DNA from 4 places in the Neorhizobium sp. T7_12 genome. Region 2 is predicted to be linked to each of the others. Evidence: predicted binding sites of a transcription regulator. Region 2 holds the regulator's gene; each other region holds the start of a gene.
What was found. The regulator LexA, encoded in region 2, represses DNA repair genes until DNA is damaged. The targets are predictions, from matches to a motif close to TGTTCNNNNTGTGTTCNG.

Region 1: the regulator LexA is predicted to act here: its motif matches at 2,670-2,687, upstream of C5J26_RS12260 (energy-coupling factor ABC transporter ATP-binding protein).
Region 3: the regulator LexA is predicted to act here: its motif matches at 1,332-1,349, upstream of C5J26_RS26100 (ImuA family protein).
Region 4: the regulator LexA is predicted to act here: its motif matches at 2,029-2,046, upstream of C5J26_RS30575 (ImuA family protein).

What each region holds. Positions count from the first base shown of each region.
Region 1 covers NZ_PVBK01000004.1:144,394-149,130, forward strand. Annotated here, with positions in the region: gene glgB (1,4-alpha-glucan branching protein GlgB) at 1-1,390, shown strand, start outside; gene C5J26_RS12255 (winged helix-turn-helix domain-containing protein) at 1,440-2,633, opposite strand; gene C5J26_RS12260 (energy-coupling factor ABC transporter ATP-binding protein) at 2,742-3,419, shown strand; gene C5J26_RS12265 (energy-coupling factor transporter transmembrane protein EcfT) at 3,416-4,021, shown strand; gene C5J26_RS12270 (biotin transporter BioY) at 4,052-4,615, shown strand; gene C5J26_RS32680 (thioesterase family protein) at 4,630-4,737, opposite strand, start outside.
Region 2 covers NZ_PVBK01000002.1:403,236-407,972, forward strand. Annotated here, with positions in the region: gene gltA (citrate synthase) at 1-405, opposite strand, end outside; gene C5J26_RS07955 (ComEC/Rec2 family competence protein) at 693-3,215, shown strand; gene lexA (transcriptional repressor LexA) at 3,196-3,915, opposite strand; gene C5J26_RS07965 (VOC family protein) at 4,116-4,737, shown strand, end outside.
Region 3 covers NZ_PVBK01000017.1:87,405-92,141, forward strand. Annotated here, with positions in the region: gene C5J26_RS26095 (DNA polymerase Y family protein) at 1-460, opposite strand, end outside; gene C5J26_RS26100 (ImuA family protein) at 372-1,310, opposite strand; gene C5J26_RS26105 (metallopeptidase family protein) at 1,483-1,920, shown strand; gene C5J26_RS26110 (DUF1737 domain-containing protein) at 1,936-2,142, opposite strand; gene C5J26_RS26115 (CoA ester lyase) at 2,139-3,041, opposite strand; gene C5J26_RS26120 (hypothetical protein) at 3,149-3,376, shown strand; gene leuD (3-isopropylmalate dehydratase small subunit) at 3,514-4,119, shown strand; gene C5J26_RS26130 (RidA family protein) at 4,136-4,525, shown strand; gene leuB (3-isopropylmalate dehydrogenase) at 4,634-4,737, shown strand, end outside.
Region 4 covers NZ_PVBK01000028.1:45,241-49,977, forward strand. Annotated here, with positions in the region: gene ligD (DNA ligase D) at 1-315, opposite strand, end outside; gene C5J26_RS30560 (SOS response-associated peptidase) at 544-1,134, opposite strand; gene C5J26_RS30565 (SOS response-associated peptidase family protein) at 1,186-1,698, shown strand; gene C5J26_RS30575 (ImuA family protein) at 2,107-2,859, shown strand; gene C5J26_RS30580 (DNA polymerase Y family protein) at 2,780-4,291, shown strand; gene C5J26_RS30585 (error-prone DNA polymerase) at 4,288-4,737, shown strand, end outside.

The DNA.
Region 1 (4,737 bases), on a different contig from region 2:
CGACTGGGTCGAACTCAGCCAGCGGCTGATCCCCTATGTGCAGAACCTCGGCTTCACCCATATCGAGATGCTGCCGATCATGGAGCATCCGTTCGGCGGCTCCTGGGGTTACCAGCCGCTCGGGCTGTTCGCCCCGACCGGACGCCACGGCACGCCGGAGGACTTCGCCTATTTCATCGATCGCTGCCATCAGGCCGGCATCGGCGTCATCCTCGATTGGGTGCCGGCGCATTTCCCGACCGACGTCTGGGGGCTGGCCAAATTCGACGGCACGCCGCTCTACGAGCATGCCGATCCGCGCGAAGGGTTCCACGGGGACTGGAACACGCTGATCTACAATCTCGGCCGCAACGAAGTGAAAGGGTTCCTGATCGCCTCGGCACTCGAATGGCTGGAGCATTACCATGTCGATGCTTTGCGCGTCGATGCGGTCGCCTCGATGCTCTACCGGGACTACAGCCGCAACGAAGGCGAATGGATCCCTAACAAATACGGCGGGCGCGAGAACCTTGAGGCGGTCGAGTTCTTCAAGCACCTGAACAGCATCGTCCACAACCGCTGCCCGCATGCCTTCACCGCGGCAGAGGAATCGACCGCCTGGCCGGGCGTCACCAGGAAGATCGAAGAAGGCGGCCTCGGCTTCGATTTCAAATGGAACATGGGCTGGATGCACGACACGCTGCATTACATGCAGGACGACCCGGTCTACCGGAAATACCATCATGGCGCGATGAGCTTCGGGATGATCTATGCCTATTCCGAGCGCTTCATCCTGCCGCTCTCCCATGACGAAGTGGTGCACGGCAAGGGCTCGCTGATGGCCAAGATGCCGGGCGACCGCTGGCAGAAACTTGCGAACCTTCGCGCCTATTACGGCTTCATGTGGGGCCATCCCGGCAAGAAACTCTTGTTCATGGGCGGCGAACTGGCTCAGGAGAGCGAATGGAACCACGACGCCTCGGTCGTCTGGGACCTGCTCGACAGCCCGGACCACGCGGGCGTCCAGCGTCTGATCCGTGACCTGAACGCGCTCTATGCGCAGGAACCGGCGCTGCAGTTCGGCGACCTGCACCACGAGGGGTTCGAGTGGGCGGTGGCCGACGACGCGGCGAATTCCGTCTACGGCATGCTGCGCTCGTCGCCGGATCGCTCGTCGCATATCCTGGTCGTCTCGAACCTCACGCCGATGCCGCGGCACGGTTATCGCATCGGAGTCCCGGCGGAGGGACGCTGGGAGATAGTGCTGAATACCGACGCGGCGCTTTATGGCGGATCCAATCTCGGACAGACGGAGGCTTGGACGGAGCGGCAGGCGGCGCATGGGAGGGAATTTTCGATCTCCGCGGTGCTGCCGCCGCTTGCGACGGTGTTTCTGCGGTGGCGGGGGTAGAACCTGACGTGAGGCAAACGGTGCGGCCAAAGGTTTTCGCCGGCCGCGCTTATTCGCCCCGCCAGCCAGCCTGGTAGGTAATCTTGTCCACCCCGGCAAACCGCCCGACGCGGAGCAGTTCCGCGTCCAGCTTCTCCAATCGCCCCGCCGAAGTCCGCACGCCCTTTTCCAGCCATAACCGCTTCACATCCAGGGTGCTGGACTTGCGGTCCGCCTTCATGTCGATGCGGCCGATCATGCGGTCTCCTTCGAGCAGCGGGAAGACGTAGTAGCCGTATTGGCGCTTCGGCTCGGGCACGAAAACCTCGATGCGGTAGAAGAAATTGAAGAGCCGCTCGGCCCGGTCGCGGTTGCGGAGCAGCGGATCGAAGGGGCTGAGGACGCGCACGCGGGCCGGTGGTTCGGGGATATCCCCAAGGTTTTCGGGAAAGCCAAGGAAGGCGAAGGACGGGCGTGGCTTGCTGCCGTCGGCGGCCTCGATCAGCACCTCGGTCAGTTCGTCGCGATGGGCTTTCACCCATTCCTTTGCCTCGTCCGGCGTGACCAGATCGAAAAAGGCGGCGATTTCGCCCGAAGTCGCAAAGCCGAGGCGGGCCATGGCGCCGCGGCAGGCCCAGTCGATGAATTCCTCGTGGCTCACTTCCGGCTCGTGATGTTGCCGCGGGATCACCCGTTCCATCAGGTCGTAGATCTTCTGGAAGTTGACGCGGCCGGCGATCGCCAGCTTGCCGGTGTGCCAGTAATATTCGAGCGCCGTCTTGTTCGGATGCCAGTTCCACCAGCCGCCGGACTTGTGATCCTCCTGCTTCATGTCGCGCGACATGATCGCGCCGTTCTCGGCAATATGCTGGAAGGTCTCCTCGAAGGCGGCGTCGAACCCTTCGCCATGCCATTTCCTCCAGCGTTCGGCGAGAATCGGCTCGCGGCGGCGAAAACGGTGTTTCCAGTAGCGGAAGAAGCTCGTCGGGATGATCGAGGCGTCATGCGTCCAGTGTTCGAAGAGCTCGCCGTCCTTTTCCAGAAGCGCGGTCAGGTGCTCGCGGCGGTAGGTCTGGTTGCGCGAAAACAGGATCATGTGATGGGCGCGCTCGACGGTGGCGATACTGTCCACCTGGACGAAACCGAGATCGTCGATGAGCTGTAGCAGGCCGGCTTTGGTCAACGCGCGGCCGGGCGGTTCGCAGAGCCGCTGCCGTTCGAGGAATATCTTGCGGGCCTGATCGTTCGGAATGAGAATCGCCATGGCGTCTAGACTAGGATACCGCCGCGCCGGATTCAATGTTCACGTTCGGTTCCGCATTCCCCTTCCCCATCTTCCGGTCTATAGACCGCTGAACACCGAGGGACCGGCTTGGATATCCGTTTCGAACAGGCAGAAGCGCGTTTCGAGGGACGCACCATCGTTCATCCGCTGACGCTGTCGCTCAGCGAACGGCGGATCGGCGTGATCGGTCTCAACGGTTCCGGCAAGACCACCTTCGCGCGGATGATCAACGGGCTGGTGCTGCCTGCCACGGGCCAGGTGACCGTCAACGGCCTCGATACGGTGAAAGACGGCGACAAGGTTCGCGGCCAGGCCGGCTTCATCTTCCAGAACCCGCAGAACCAGATCATCCTGCCGATCCTGAAAGAAGATATCGCGCTGGGGCTGAAGAGCCAAAAGCTCTCGAAGGCGGATACGGAGGCGGCGATCGAGGCCGTACTTGTCCGTTTCGGCATCGCCCATCTGGCCGACCGGCGTGTGCACGAACTTTCGGGCGGAGAACTGCAGCTGGCGGCGCTCGCTTCGGTTCTGGTGACCCGGCCGAATATCCTGATCATGGACGAGCCGACCAACCAGCTGGATCTCCGCAACCGCGGCCTCGTGGAGCGGACGATCCACGGGCTTGACGAAAATGTCATCGTCATCAGCCATGATCTCGACCTGATCACCGATTTCGACCGGGTTCTGTGCTTCCATGAGGGCCGCCTCGCCGACGACGGCGCACCCGCCGAGGTCATCGCGCGCTACCGCGAGCTTGCGGCATGAAGACGCTCTATGTGGAAGGCGACACGTTTCTGCACCGGCTTTCGCCGCGGGCAAAGCTTCTCGGCCTTGCCGCCCTCAGCCTCCTGCTTTTCGTGATCCATTCCCCGGCTGTTCTTGTCGTAGCGGCCTTGCTCGGCGGTATCGTCTATTCGTCGCTGCAGCTCGGATGGCGCCAATCCTGGCTGCGGCTGCGGCCGATCCTGCTGACCATCGTCATTGTCGCGATCTTCACGCTTGTCCTCAACGGCCGCCACGATGCGCTGGTCGTCGTCACGCGGCTGACGGCGCTTGCCCTCTTCGCCGCGGCGGTGACGGCGACCACCAGCACCGGCGATTTCATCGACGAGATCACCCGCCTTGCCATGCCGCTGGAGCGCCTAGGGCTCGTCAAGGCCGCGGATATCGGGCTTGCGATCGGTCTGGTCATCCGTTTCGTGCCGGAAATACTCAGCCGATACCAGGCCATCCGCGACGCGCACCGCGCCCGCGGACTGAAGGTCCGGCCGCTGACGCTGGCGGTGCCACTGATCATCCTGACGCTCAAAAACGCCGACGAGATCGCCGCTGCCATTGACGCACGTGGCATCCGGGCGCAGAAATAACTTCATATGACAACCAGGGATTCGCATAGCATGACCACCCGTGATCTCGTTCTGGCCGCCCTTTTTGCCGCCATTATCGTGGCGCTCGGTCTCGTGCCGCCGATCATGCTCGGCTTCATTCCCGTGCCGATCACCGCGCAGTCGCTCGGCGTCATGCTGGCGGGCGTCATCCTCGGTGCCAAGCGCGGCGGTTTCGCGGTGCTTCTGGTCCTGCTGCTGGTCGCGATCGGCCTGCCGGTTCTATCGGGTGGACGCGGCGGCCTTGCCACCTTCGCCTCTCCGACCGCCGGTTATCTCGTCGGCTGGTTCTTCGCGGCCGTCATCACCGGTTATTGCTCCGAGCGTTTCGTCGATCGTTCGCAGAGCGGCCTCGTACAGATCACCGGCTTTTTCCTCGCGGCCCTGCTCGGCGGCGTGGTTGTGGACCATGCGCTCGGCATCTTCTATCTCGCCTATGTCACGGGCACCGGGCTTCCGACCGCCTTCATCGGCGACCTGTCCTTCGTTCCGGGCGATGTTCTGAAGGCGATGATCGCGGCACTTGCAGGCCGCGCCGTGATGGTCGGTTATCCGTTGCTGCCGCAACGGGCCTGATCGGCCGCGTCCAATTAGTCCAGGAACTGGTAGAGCCAGTCGCGCAGATCTTCGGGGAGCGGCACCGGTTCACCGCTTTCGGGGTCGCAGGTCATCCAGACGATCTCTGCTTCCGCGACGGC
Region 2 (4,737 bases):
CATGACGGCCATCGGATGGGCGTCGCGGCGGAAGCCGGTGAAGAAGCGGCTCATCTGCTCATGCACCATCGTGTGATGGGTCACGCGATAGTCGAAGTCCTTCTTCTGCGCAGCGGTCGGCAGTTCCCCGTAAAGCAGCAGATAGCAGGTTTCCAGGAAGTCGCCATGCTCGGCCAGCTGTTCGATCGGATAACCGCGATGCAGCAGGATGCCCGCGTCGCCGTCGATATAGGTGATCTTGGATTCGCAAGACGCCGTCGAGGTGAAGCCCGGGTCGTAGGTGAAGGTGCCGGTGTGTTTGTAAAGAGCGCCGATATCGACCACGTCCGGACCGATGGTGCCCGACTTGACCGGCAGATCGACTTTTCTGTCACCGATTACCAGATTTGCGCTTGTATCCGTCATGCTGATCCTCCAACCTTTTGGCGGCATGGCGCCCAAAAAGCGCCACAAGAATTAAGCGTCCACAGTTTAGCTATATGATCCGAAAGCTGATGCCAAGCTGTCGTGACGGCATTTTGTGCAGCGCGAAAAAATATTGGGCAGCGGCTTTTGCTTGGATGTCCAACTTCCTGTTGCAGGCCTTTTTCGCGCCTCGGAATTCCCGATATTTAACCGTTGGTTGACGGCCGGGGAGGAAGCGCGCAGGTTGCATTGCCGCATGTCTGGCGGTTGGGCGAACAGAGCGTTTCATGCCGGAGGAAGATGCATTTCCGACGCATGCCGAGGCAGGGAAGCTGATATCCCGGCCGCCGGATCTCCGCATAAACGGAGGAGCATCCGACTCGGTCAAGGTCCGGGACCTAGCCGAGCTTTTTCCCGCGATCGAACGCAGCCCGCCGGTTCACACGTCAGACGGGTCCGTTCGCCGCTCGACGATCCGACGCCTCGACCGGCTGCGGCGCCGTCTCCCGGTCATGCTGGAAGAGGAGACGGTCTATGGCCATGGCTTCCTTTTTCTGCCCGTTATCGTCGGGGCAGGGGCCGCCTGTTGGTTTGTGCTGCCGCAGACCCCGGCTTTCTGGCCGTATTTCCTTCTTTTTTGCGTCTGCGCGATCTTTGTTGTCGTCTCGCGCTACCGGTCCGGTGCCACGCACCTGTTGCCGCTCGCTCTCGCACTCTTTCTCGCAGGCATGATGCTGGCGCAGTTCGAGACCTGGAGGCGGCCCACCGTCATTCTCGATACGCCGGTGACCACCGAGCTTGCCGGCGTGGTCGAGCGCAGGGAGATCGACGCCCAAGGGCGATGGCGTTATATCGTCCGCATCGAGCGGACCTCCAATCCGCAAGTCAGGCGCCCACCGCAGCGTGTATCGCTGCTCGCAAGGTCCCGCCATGAGCCGGCCCAAACCGGCGAGACGATCAGCGGCCGCGCTCGCATTTCACCCCCGTCCGGACCCGCCTTGCCGGGCCTCAACGACTTTGCCTTTTCTTCCTATTTCGACGGCATCGGTGCGGTCGGATTTTTCTATGGAGCGCCGAAAAAGCAGGCTGCTGTCCAATCAACCCGGAGCTGGATTGCGGAGGTCGAAACCCGGCTTTTCGATCTGCGCAGCGCAATCGCAACCCATATCCGGGTGACCGTGCCCGGAGATCCCGGCGCCTTTGCCGCGGCGATCGTCACCGACGAGCGCCGGGCAATTTCCGAAGACACCACCGAGGCGTTGCGACTGTCGGGCCTCGCCCATATCGTCGCCATTTCGGGGCTGAACATGGCGCTCGCCGCCGGCATCTTCTTTGTCGGCGTGCGCACGGTGCTTTCCGTCTTCACGGGCTTCGCGCAGGCCTATCCGGTCAAGAAGATCGCAGCACTCGGCGCGCTGATGATGGCGACGGCCTATTACCTGATCTCCGGTTTCGGCGTTTCCGCCGAGCGGGCCTATATCATGATGGCGATCATGCTCGTCGCGGTGCTTTTCGATCGGCCATCGATCAGCCTGCGCAATGTCGCGCTGTCCGCCCTGGTCATCATCGCCATGTCGCCCTCGGAAATATTGGGGCCGAGCTTCCAGATGTCGTTTGCCGCCACCGCCGCCCTGGTCGCCGGCTACGCACTCTGGAAACACAGGGCAGAACGCCGCGATCCCGAACCTCTGCCACTCCATCACCCCGTGGTGACGCCGGTGCTGGCATCCTGGAATTTCGCGGCCGGCATCTTCGTGACGTCGCTGATCGGCGGCATCTCGACCGCCATGTTTTCGGTCGAGCATTTCCACCGTATCGCCACCTACGGCCTTGCCGCCAATCTCGCCGCCATGCCGATCATCTCCTTCGTGGTCATGCCGGCGGGGCTGGCCGGCATGCTGCTGATGCCGTTCGGCCTCGATGCGCCCTTCATGAAGCTCATGGGCCTCGGCCTGGAGTGGGTGATCGCCATCGCCAAACACGTCGCCGCCTGGGGCGGCGATGTCGGCATAGGGCGACAGCATCCCTGGTTCCTAGCTGTCTCGACGGCAGGTTTCCTGCTGCTGACGCTCATGAGGACGAGACTGAGGCTGATAGGCCTGCCGCTGTTGGTGACCGCTCTACTGCTTTCCTGGCAGGAGCGGTCGATGTCCCTGCCGGATATCCTGATCTCGGAAGACGGGGCGATGGTAGCACTTCTAGACGGAGAAGGGGTCGCCACCAATCGCGCCCGCCCGCCCGACTTCGTCTACGGCCAATGGAAAAGGGCGCTTCTGCTCGGCGATCCGACCAAGCCTGAAATGTCGCCATCCAGGGACAAGCCACCCGACGACAAGCCGCCCGGCGACAAGCCGCCCGGCGAGAGAACCAAAGAGCGCCCCGAACTGACCCCGCAGCAACTCGAAACGGCAAAGTCGAGGATAAAACAGGCGCCTGCCGGCCGCTTCACCTGCAAGCCGACGGCCTGGTGTGCGGCAAGCACGGGCAAGGGCATCGTTATCGTTGTCGAGGACGGCCGTTATGCGGGTGCCGCCTGCGACGCCGCCAGTCTTGTCATTGCGCCGCGTGCCCGCTTCGACCAATGCCGGTCCGGCGCCCTGATGATCAACGGTGCCACGCTTCGCAAGACGGGTGCCCTGGAGATCTCCCTCAACGGCGCGACCGACATTCGGCGCTGGCAGATCCGTGCCGCCATGGCGGGCGCAGATCGTCCCTGGAGCCGGCACCGCCACTATGATTGGCGAAGCCAGGGTTTCGATAGTTCATTGCCGGAACCGCTCCGGCAGATGATCAGTGATACCGGCGGATGAGGCCGACGAGCTTGCCCTGGATCTTCACCCGGTCCGGCCCAAAGATGCGGGTCTCATAGGCTGGGTTGGCGGCTTCGAGGGCGATGGAGGCACCGCGGCGGCGGAAGCGCTTCAGCGTCGCTTCCTCGTCGTCCACCAGCGCCACGACGATGTCGCCCGGATTGGCCGTATTGCTGTTGCGGATGATCACGGTATCGCCGTCGAGAATGCCGGCCTCGATCATCGAATCGCCCTTGACCTCGAGCGCATAATGTTCGCCGGAACCGAGCATCTCGGCAGGCACGGCGATGTCATGCGTGTTGTTCTGGATCGCCGAGATCGGCACGCCGGCAGCGATGCGGCCCATGACCGGAACGGTGGTGGCGTTCGGTGAATCGTCGTTGGCGGCGGGTTTCTGAGGCGCCGCGACCGGCTGCGGTTTGCCGAGGCTGCCCTCGATGACGCTGGGCGAAAAACCGCGCCGTGGCTGCATGCTCGGCGAGTAGGCTTCCGGCAGCTTGATGACTTCGAGCGCCCGGGCCCGGTTCGGCAGGCGGCGGATGAAGCCGCGCTCCTCGAGCGCGGTGATCAGGCGGTGGATGCCGGACTTGGACGCGAGGTCGAGAGCATCCTTCATTTCATCGAATGACGGCGGGATGCCGGATTCCTTCATGCGTTCGTGAATGAACAGAAGCAATTCCTGTTGTTTGCGCGTGAGCATCTTTTGGCACCCTCAGAGTCGGAAACAAATCCAGAACGGACACTATATGTTCCATATGTGTTCTGCAAGTCCCTAAATTTCTGTGAAGTATGATGATTTTTTCTTCATAGATGCGTGCCAGATATCTCGAGCCACACCACTTGCGCGGCGCGAGCCCGCTGCCAAAGTAGCTTTGCGATTCCAATTCCGGGGGCCCTCGCGTGAATGCAAGACCAATCGATCATCTCGTGCTGCCGGTGGCGGGACTTACCGCTGCGCGTTCCCGGCTCACGAAGCTTGGTTTTACAGTTGCGCCCGACGCTTTTCATCCTTTCGGCACAGCCAATGCTTGCGTGTTCTTCTCGGATGGCAGCTACCTGGAGCCGCTGGCTCTTGCCAATCGCCGTCATGCAAGCGCTGCCGCCAAACGTGGCAACGTTTTTACCGCACGCGATCTGGCCTTCCGCAAGGGACGCGACAGGCAGGGCTTCTCGGCGCTCGTTGTCGCCACGCGCGACGCGATGGCCGATCACGCGCGTTTCAAGATGCGCGGCGTCTCGGCAGGCGACGTGCTGGAATTTTCCCGCGGGATGACCTTGGCCGACGGTTCCGAAACCCAGGCGAGCTTCCGGCTGGCTTTTGCCGGTGATGACCGGGCGCCCGACTTCCTGATGTTTTCCTGCCAGCGGATCAATCCCCTGCCGGCCGATCGCGGCGAACTGGAGCACCATTCCAATGCGGTCATGGGGCTGAGCAAGATCATCCTGTCGGCATCGGCGCCCTCCGATTTCGCACCCCTGGCCGAGCAGGTGCTGATGACGAAGGCCAAGCCAGAGGCTGCTT
Region 3 (4,737 bases), on a different contig from region 2:
AGAGGCCCGGCGACGAGGAGATCGCTCCTTTGACATCGAAGCCCATCTGCAGAAGCCGGCCAAGAATATCCTTCAGCAGGACTTCCTCGCCGCCGAAGAGGTGGGCACAGCCGGTGATGTCGAGAAACAGGCCTTCGCGGCCGTCCAGCGCCACCAGCGGGGTATAACGATCGCACCAATCGGCGATCGCCTCGAGAAGGCCCTGGTCCGCAGCGTCATCTTCGTCCACCACGTCGATCTTCGGAAACATGGCCCGCGCTTCCGCCAGCCCCTGCCCGCGCTTCAGCCCAAGACGTTCGGAAACCTCGTCGAGCGCTGTGAGCCGCATGGCGTTTTCGCGCCGGCCGGCACAGAGGATCGGCGGATGATGCTCAGGACGCCCTTTCCAACGCCATGACAGTCCCCAGAGCCGGCGCGCGATCCTGTCGGTCGGCAGATGCGGGAAGACGAGCGCCAGGATGCGCTGGCGGGTTGCGGAAAGAAAAAGCCTCTCCTGTGTCTTGGCCAAGGGAAAATTGACGGTCATGGGGGTTCCACTCCAGAAGTAGGGACAGAGGAGCCGGGTTACGACTCTTCTCCAGGGTCAGCCTGAAAACGGGATGACCGATGCTGCCGCCAAGCACGGATCCATCCGGAAGATGCCGGTGAGCCGCCGGCGCCGGTTCGACAAGAAAGCGGAACGAGGCGCTGCTCGCCTCCTCCTCTCCCGCATGCCGCAACAAAAAGAGTGGCCGCGCCGCCGCCTTTGCCCTCAGACCCAGCCTGCGACTTTCGGTGAGCCCGAAATGCTTGGGATTTCCCCGGATTTCGAGAATGACGGCGACAAGAGCCCCGCTCGCCAATGCGGTCTCGGCAAGCCACAGGGCATCGTCCAACTTGCATGGCGAGGCGTAAAGAATATCCCGGCGGCTCAATCCGAACTGTTTGAGACCGATGGAATAAGGAATTCCGGCCTCCTGCATGGAGACGACATCACAGATCCAGAGAAGCGGCGCCTCGCTCGGCTGTCTCGCCTTGAGGTGAGACGCCAGCGAGAGAGCAAGGCCGCTTGCTGCCCCGGCATCCCCCATCAAACGGGAACGGATTTCCGTGATGCCGTCGAGCGGCAGGCCACCTTCCAAGGCGGTATCCATCGGCGGTACGCCGAATGGCAGACGGGGTGGGTTGTTCTTGGATTTCCTGCCCTCCGGATCGGCAGCCGAGTCCGCCTGTTCCGCCGCGGCAAGCGCCGGCAGAGATTTTCCCTCCAATCTGGCGATCTGTTCGCGCAGGGCAAAAAGCGTCTCCTGCGCCGTGGCGTGCTCGGCCATGGCGTCAGCTCCATCTGTACATGTTCTCTTTATGTTCTTATGGATTCCAGAGCTGCCCGAAAGAGTCAACAACCAAATCCTGGGAATCTTTTCCTTGGATCCTAGGCCGATGATTCTTCACTCGAAAAATATCGCGGGAGGTACTATATGGGCCTGATCAGAAGGAGAGCCTATGGCCCGCATCGACCAGACCGACGATTGGCAGGATCGCCACGCGCCGACGATCAGCACATTCGAGTCGTTGGCGATCGAAGCCTATGGTCATTTACCGGAGGAATTCCGGGCTCTCACCGTCAACCTGACGATCGAGATCGAGGATTTTCCGGACGACGACGTTTTCGAGGATATGGCACTCGAGACGCCTTTCGACCTGCTCGGCCTTTTCGAAGGCCGCGGCATTTCCGAGCGGTTCAACATGGAAACGGGCGAATTGCCGAACCGCATCCGGCTTTATCGCCGGCCGATCCTGGACTACTGGGCGGAAAACGAGGAAACCCTGGGCGATATCATCACCCATGTGCTAATCCACGAGATCGGCCACCATTTCGGCCTCAGCGACGACGACATGGAGCGCATCGAGGCCAGCGCCGACGAAGCTGCACAGCGCTGATCCCCTGACGGGAGCTTATTGCTCGCCGAGCTTCATTTCGGGGTCATATTCCTTGCCGTGAACGGTTTTCGTCACCGCCTGGCCGCACTGCATCTCGCCGGTCGTGGCGTTGAAGGCATAGGTGGGCGAGCCGGAAAGTTCCCACCCCTTGTTCAGCGCCGCCGTCACCTTGTGGCAGAAGGAGGAATCGTCGGGGCCGCTGAGGAAGCGATACAGTTTCATGGCGTTCTCTTTCTTGCAGCAATGATCCGGGCCGTGGCGGCAAGTCTTTCGGCCTCCGCCAGATGCAGCCTTTCGACCATCTTGCCGTTCAGGTTGATGATGTTGAGATGTTGCGCTCCCGGTTCCGCAAAGGCGGCGATCACCGCTTCCGCCTCTTCCACGGCCCGTGGATCCGGCCCGAAATGCCGGTTGGCGGGTTCGATCTGGGCCGGATGGATCAGCATCTTGCCGGAAAAACCCATGGCGCGGCCCTGGGCACATTCCGCTTCGAAGGCTTTCGCATCGCTGAAGTCGTTAAAGACGCTGTCGATCACATCGATGCCATGGGCGCGGCCGGCGAGCACGATCTGCATCAGCCAGGGCACCAGATAGGCGCGGCCCAGCTGCGGCAGCACGCCTGTTTCCTTGCGCAGGTCGTTGAGGCCGACCACGAAACACTGGAGCCGCTCGTCGACAGGGGCAATCGCCGGCGCATTCAGGACGCCCTTCGGCGTTTCGATCATCGCCCAGATGGCGAGATCGTCCGGAGCACCGGCTTCGGACAGGATATCCGCCACCGCCTGGACCTGCGACATATGCTCGACCTTCGGGATCAGCACGATGTCCGGAGAGACTTCGGTCACGAGATCCATGTCCGCCTTGCCGAACTCGGTTTCGAGCGGGTTGATGCGGATGATCGTTTCCCTGCCCTTGAGCGGATTTTCCGTAAACAGCCGGCGCAGGTTCTCGCGGGCTTCCGCCTTCTTTTCCGGCGCGACGGAATCTTCGAGGTCGAAGATCGCCGCGTCGCAATCGAGGCCATGCACCTTTTCCAATGCCCTCGTGTTTCCGGCCGGCACGCTCAGAATCGACCGGCGAGTATGAAAGGAGGCGGATTTGATATCGGTCAAGGCGATCATCGGCGCTTTGTGCCAATCTTTTTGGTCTGCGGCAATACTGCATGCCCAAAGCCCCTTGCAAGAAAGGGCGCAAGGCTCCACATTCTTTGGTGAGAAAGGTATATACCATGCAAAATATTCGCGTCTTCTTCGTCATCATATCGGCCATCGCCGTGCTCGCCATGGCAGCACTTCTGACGGCTTCGCTGACCGTCGCCTTTGCCGGCATTCTCGCAGTTCTGTCCATCGGGCGTGCGCTTTCGGCGCGGCTGAAGCCGGTTCCCGTTCGGGCCAAGACAAGCAAGCGCGAGATGCGCGTCTGGAACGACGGCCGCGGCACGATCATCGACCTTTGATCGTTCTAAGCGCTGACTGAGACGAATACGCCGGTTTCCGGCGTGTTGGCGTACCGGTTCACGCCAAACAGGCCTTCAAATCTGCGTCGATTTGCTTTATGGCAGCTTCCGCAGATAAGTCCACCTGGAGGCAGATCATGGAAAAGTTCACCAAGCTCACCGGCGTTGCGGCGCCGCTTCCGGTCATCAATATCGACACGGACATGATCATTCCGAAGGATTACCTCAAGACCATCAAGCGTACCGGTCTTGGCAAGGGTCTCTTCTCGGAAGCCCGCTACAAGGACGACGGTTCTGAAAATCCCGATTTCGTGCTGAACAAGCCGGCCTATCGCAACGCCAAGATCCTGGTCGCCGGTGACAATTTCGGCTGCGGTTCCTCGCGCGAACACGCGCCGTGGGCGCTTCTCGATTTCGGCATCCGCTGCGTCATCTCGACGAGCTTCGCCGACATTTTCTACAATAACTGTTTCAAGAACGGCATCCTGCCGATCGTCGTTTCCCCGGAAGATCTTGAAAAGCTGATGGACGATGCCGAGCGCGGCTCGAACGCCATCCTCTCGATCGATCTGGAAGCCCAGGAAATCACCGGCCCGGATGGCGGCTCCATCCATTTCGACATCGATCCCGGCCGCCGCCACATCATGCTCGAAGGCCTCGACGACATTGCCTCGACGCTGAAGAGCGATGCGGCGATCAGCACTTTCGAGAACAACAACCGAGCCGCTCGCCCCTGGCTCTGATTTCCGGAGCATCCTGATGGTCAAGCGGATTTCCTCCGGATCGCCCTTCGAAGCACGGATCGGCTATTCGCGCGCCGTGGTGGACCGCGACATGGTCTATGTCTCCGGTACCACCGGCTACGACTATGCCAGGATGGAAATGCCCGAAGACGCTGCCGCCCAGACGCGCAACACGCTCGGCACGATCGAAAAAGCGCTGAAAGAGGCCGGCAGCGGCCTCCAGGATATCGTCCGGGTGCGCTACTACCTCACCGACATGGCCGATTACGATGCCATCGTGCAGGTTCTCGGCGAGACCTTCTCCGAGATCCGGCCTGCGGCCACCATGGTCGTGTGCGGCCTCACCACGCCAGAAATGAAGATCGAGATCGAGGTGACCGCCCGCATCGGCGCCGGCAGTCCCTGAAACCTTTCCAGCCTCGTCCTTTGGCAGGCTCGGACGAGGTTATGCCAGGCGCGGAGAACCCGCGCGGGAGGACGCGAGCCTGCGAAACCCGCAAGGACACCAAACGATATGGCAAAGAACCTCTTCCTCCTTCCCGGCGACGGCATCGGCCCCGAGGCCATGGGTGAAGTCCGCAAGATCATCGCCCACATGAACAGCGCCATGAAGGCCGA
Region 4 (4,737 bases), on a different contig from region 2:
GAGCATGACCGTGCCACCGCCATACTGGCCTTTCGGGATCGTGCCTTCACAGTCGCCATAGTCGAGCGGATGACCCTCGACCTCGACGGCAAGACGCTTGTCGTGTGGATCGAGCGACGGTCCCTTGGTCACCGCCCAGGACTTGAATACTCCATCTAGTTCCAGGCGAAGATCGTAGTGCAGCCGCGTCGCGTCATGTTTCTGGATGATGAAGCGACGGCGGTTCGACGCCTTCAGCTTCGCCTTTCCGCTCGGCTCCTGCGTCTTTAGAAAATCGCGTTTCTGCTTGTATTTTGAGAGCTTGTCGCTGGCCATCGCGTTCCCCGGTACACTTCCGCCATCCGCGTCGAATGACGACGGAACTGAGGCGCGGGCTGGAGAGGTGGGACGCTCGACTGCCATTTCGTTGGCCGCAAGGAGAGCTTTCATCATCCCTGTCACGTCCAGTTGACACGGCACGCGACCTCGGAACTGAGAAGCATCCAGCCCGCATTTTGTTCCAACTCAGCCCGTTGAGATGCGGTGATGGAAACAGAAAGCGCGTCAGCCGACCTGCTTGACATTGAGGGTGCCGGCGGGAAGCGGCCTGATCAGAGACTTCGCCGAGACAGATGGATCGAGCCATTCGGCCCAGGCGTCCCGTTCGAGGATGACGATCTGCCGGTCGTGGTAAGGCGCGAGATCCGGGCCAGGCTCCATCGTCAGCATGGTGAAGGCTTGCCCGACGTCATCCGTCTGGCGCCAGATTCCGGCGATGCAGAAAATTGGTTCGTCCTTCTTGGTGAACAGCCACTTGTCCTTGCGCTTTTTGCCTTTTTCGGTTGGTTCGGTGAACTCGTAGAAACCATCGGCGACGATCAGGCATCGGTTGGAATCGAACTCGCGTCCATCGGAGCGGAAATTATAGACCGGCCGCTTGTTCTGGCCAGGCCAACTCCATCGGCGCTGGACGAGGTCCGCCTCGTCGCGCGTTCCCTCGATTGTGCGGATGATCGGCGCCATATCTGTGATCTTGATGTCTTCGCGTGCCTCAACGTTCGGTGCACCTTCACCAAAGCGGATCTTGATCTTGAGATGGGCGAAATCCTCCACAATCGACGCCACGTCCACCATCAGCCGATAATCATTGCACATGCTTTCCTCGCAGTTCTTGTTGTGAAGCGTGGTTCTTGCTATGTTCTACATATGATGAACGCGGAGGTTTTCCAGTCCGACGCCCCGCTCGACGAGCGCCGCGTCATCATAAGACGGCATGACGGCGATGTGGAGATGGTGGAGCTGCCCTGGGGGTTGCGTCGGCTCGATGGCGGCCCACGCGCGGCCAATGTCGTCCGCTCTGAAGGAAGGACGTTTCCAACCCACCACCGCTGTCTGGTGCCGGCATCCGAGTTTCGCCATCGCAGTGGGGCGAGGAACTTCTGTTTCTCGTTCAAGAACGGTGACTGGTTCTATTTCGCGGGTATCTGGCGGCAGGCGTCCCATGGCTGGCCGGAGGCCTATGCCGTCCTGACGATCGAGGCGAATGTCGACATCGCACCCTACCATGACCGGCAGATGGCGGTGCTGACGCGCGATCGGCGGATGGACTGGCTCGATGGGGTCGTACCGGAAGATGAAATCCTGCGGCCACTCCCGGCAGGTACATTCCGCGTCAAGCCTCTTTCGAACGCTTCGTTCCAGTCAAGATTGGCGGTCTAAAGCGCGAGCCGCAACTGCGGCGCCTTATCACCTGCGTTGCGCCAGTGAGGACAGCAACACTTCGGGCGGGGGGCCATGACCGTCCGGCCGCTTGATCCGCGACGTTTTGTCGGCGGGGTGCCCTCATGCGCGGGGATCGAGAAGAAATTTGCAGACACTACGACGATCCCGTCTTGTCCCCGCAATTCACACCAAGGAGTAGCGAGCGCACGCAGCGCTCCAAAAAAGTCTGCCAGCCGTTATTGGGCTGATTCTTCTGAGTATTCTTCCGATTCCTAATGTTCAGGATAATATTCCCATCCCTCCGGTTGCTTGACTCTTTTGTTGGGGCGGAACAGAAAGAGAACATCTGCATTCTGTCTGACATGATGTCGGCCGACAACGCGACCTTGAAGGGAGCCGTGAACGATGACTGCTGCCCGCGAAAGGGTGATTTCCGATCTGCGCGAGCGCATTGCCTCGCTGGAGGGCGTGTCAGCCAGAAAGGCGGGCTGTCTGTCCTTTGGGGTGCCGGAAATCGATGCGGTCCTGCCGGGAGGTGGCCTGGCCTATGGCGCCCTGCATGAATTTGCCGGTGGCGGATCGGGCACGGTGGATGGCGCGGCAGCAGCGCTCTGTGCCGCAGGCATCGCGGCCCGCACCAAAGGCCCGATCGTCTGGTGCCTGACGCGGCCAGACCTGTTCTTTCCTGCACTCGCCCAGGTCGGTCTCCATCCCGACCGGGTGATCTTTGTCGAATCCGACAAGGAGGAAGACGTGCTGGCAAACATGGAGGAGGGGCTGTCCTTTGGTGGGCTCGGCGCTGTGGTCGGTGAACTCGTCCGCCTACCGATGGTCAGCTCGCGCCGGCTGCAGCTGGCGGCCGAGCGGACGGGCACGATGGCGCTTGCCGTCCGACGCTGGCGACGGCAGACGGAGGCGAATGATTTCGGGCAGCCGACGGCGTCGGCCACGCGGTGGCGGGTGAGCGTCATGCCGTCGGAGGAATTGCCGGTGCCGGGTGTGGGGAGGGCCCAATGGTTGCTGGAACTGATGCGCGTGAAAGCGGGTGAATGTGCTGAGTTTCTCGTGAGGGCGTGCGATGACAAGGGTCGTCTCGATCTATCTTCCGGATCTGCCGACGGATCGCATTCGTCGCGCCGATCCGTCTATTCCTCCTGAACAGGCAATAGCCGTGATCGCCAGGAGCGGCTCGAAACGCTGGGTGTCGGCCGCCGACGCCGCCGCCCGAAAAGCCGGCGTGCATGTCGGCATGCCGGCGGCGAAAGCACAGGCGCTGTTCCGCGGCCTGATGCTGGTCGATGCGGATCCTGTAAAGGATGCCGCAGCGCTTGAGCGCATTACCCTTTGGGCGCTGACGCTCTATTCGCCGATCGTCGCCGTCGATGGGATCGACGGGATCGTCATGGACACCGAGGGTGCCGATCACCTGCAGGGCGGCGAGCTCGCCATGGTGACCAAGATCGCTAATCAGTTCCTGGCAAAAAAACTCACCGCCCGTGTCGCGATCGCCGACACCTGGGGTGCAGCGCATGCCTGCGCCCGTGCCATCAGCCGCGAAACGGTCATCGTGCCGACCGGTGAGACCGTCCGCGCCGTCGAAAAGCTGTCGATATCGTTGCTGCGCCTTCCGGGGAAAGTCGTCGGCGATCTGCGCACGCTCGGCTTCCAGACGATCGGCGAATTGGCGAACACGCCGCGCGCGCCGCTGACGCTTCGTTTTGGTCCGGAGATTGGCCGGCGGCTCGACCAGATGTTCGGCCGCGCTTCCGAACCGATCGATCCGATCCGCACCGCCGAAACTATCGAGGTCTCCAGAGCCTTCGCCGAGCCGATCGGTGCTGCCGAAACCATCAACAAATATGTCGGCCGGCTGGTCGTACAACTGATCGAGGAGCTGCAAAGGCGTGGCCTTGGTGTTCGGCGCGCCGACCTGATCGTCGAAAAAGTTGACGGTTCGCGGCAGGCAATCCGCGCCGGAACGGTGAAGGCGGTGCGCGATGTCGCCTGGCTGACGAAGCTGTTCCGCGACCGGACGGAAAAGATCGAACCCGGCTTCGGGATCGAGAAGCTGACCCTGGCCGCCGTCATGGCCGAGCCGCTGGAGGAGCGCCAGAAATCCTCCTCGCTGGTCGAGGAGGAAGTGAAGGACGTCACACCGCTGATCGATATCTACGGCAACCGCGGCCAGCGTGTGTATCGGGTAGCACCGGTTGCCTCCGACGTGCCCGAGCGCTCCGTCCAGCGGATCGGTCCTGCTGCCGATCCGGTAGAGGTCACCTGGGTCAGTCATTGGCGCCGGCCGGTTCGGCTGCTGGCGCGTCCGGAGCTGATCGAGGCCATCGCCTTGCTGCCGGACCGCCCGCCGGTCTCGATCACCTGGCGCGGCAAGCGGCGGAAGGTCAAGCGGGCCGATGGTCCCGAGAGGATTTTTGGCGAGTGGTGGCAGCGCGACGCCGAGATGGAGGCTGTGCGGGACTATTTCGTCATCGAAGACGAGGCGGGCGAGCGTCTCTGGGTGTTTCGCTCCGGTGATGGCATCGATCCTGACACCGGAAGCCATCGCTGGTTCTGCCATGGGATCTTCGCATGAGCTATGCCGAGCTGCAGGTCACGACCCATTTTTCCTTCTTGCGCGGTGCAAGCTCGGGGCAGGAACTGTTCGAAACCGCCAAGGCTCTTGGCATCGAAGCCCTTGGCGTTGTCGACCGCAATTCGCTGGCCGGGATCGTGCGGGCGCTTGAAGCATCGCGCGCCACGGGATTACGCCTCGTTGTCGGTTGCCGGCTCGATCTGGCCGACGGCATGTCGGTGCTGGTCTATCCGACCGACCGGGCTGCCTATTCCCGGCTGACCCGCCTCATCACGCTTGGCAAGTCGCGCGGCGGAAAGAACAACTGTATCCTGCACTGGGACGACGTCGTCGCATACAATGGCGGCATGATCGGCATTCTTGTGCCGGACCTGCCGGATGACGTCTGCGCGATCCAGCTGCGCAAGATGGCCGAGCTGTTTGGTGATCGGGCCTATGTGTCGCTT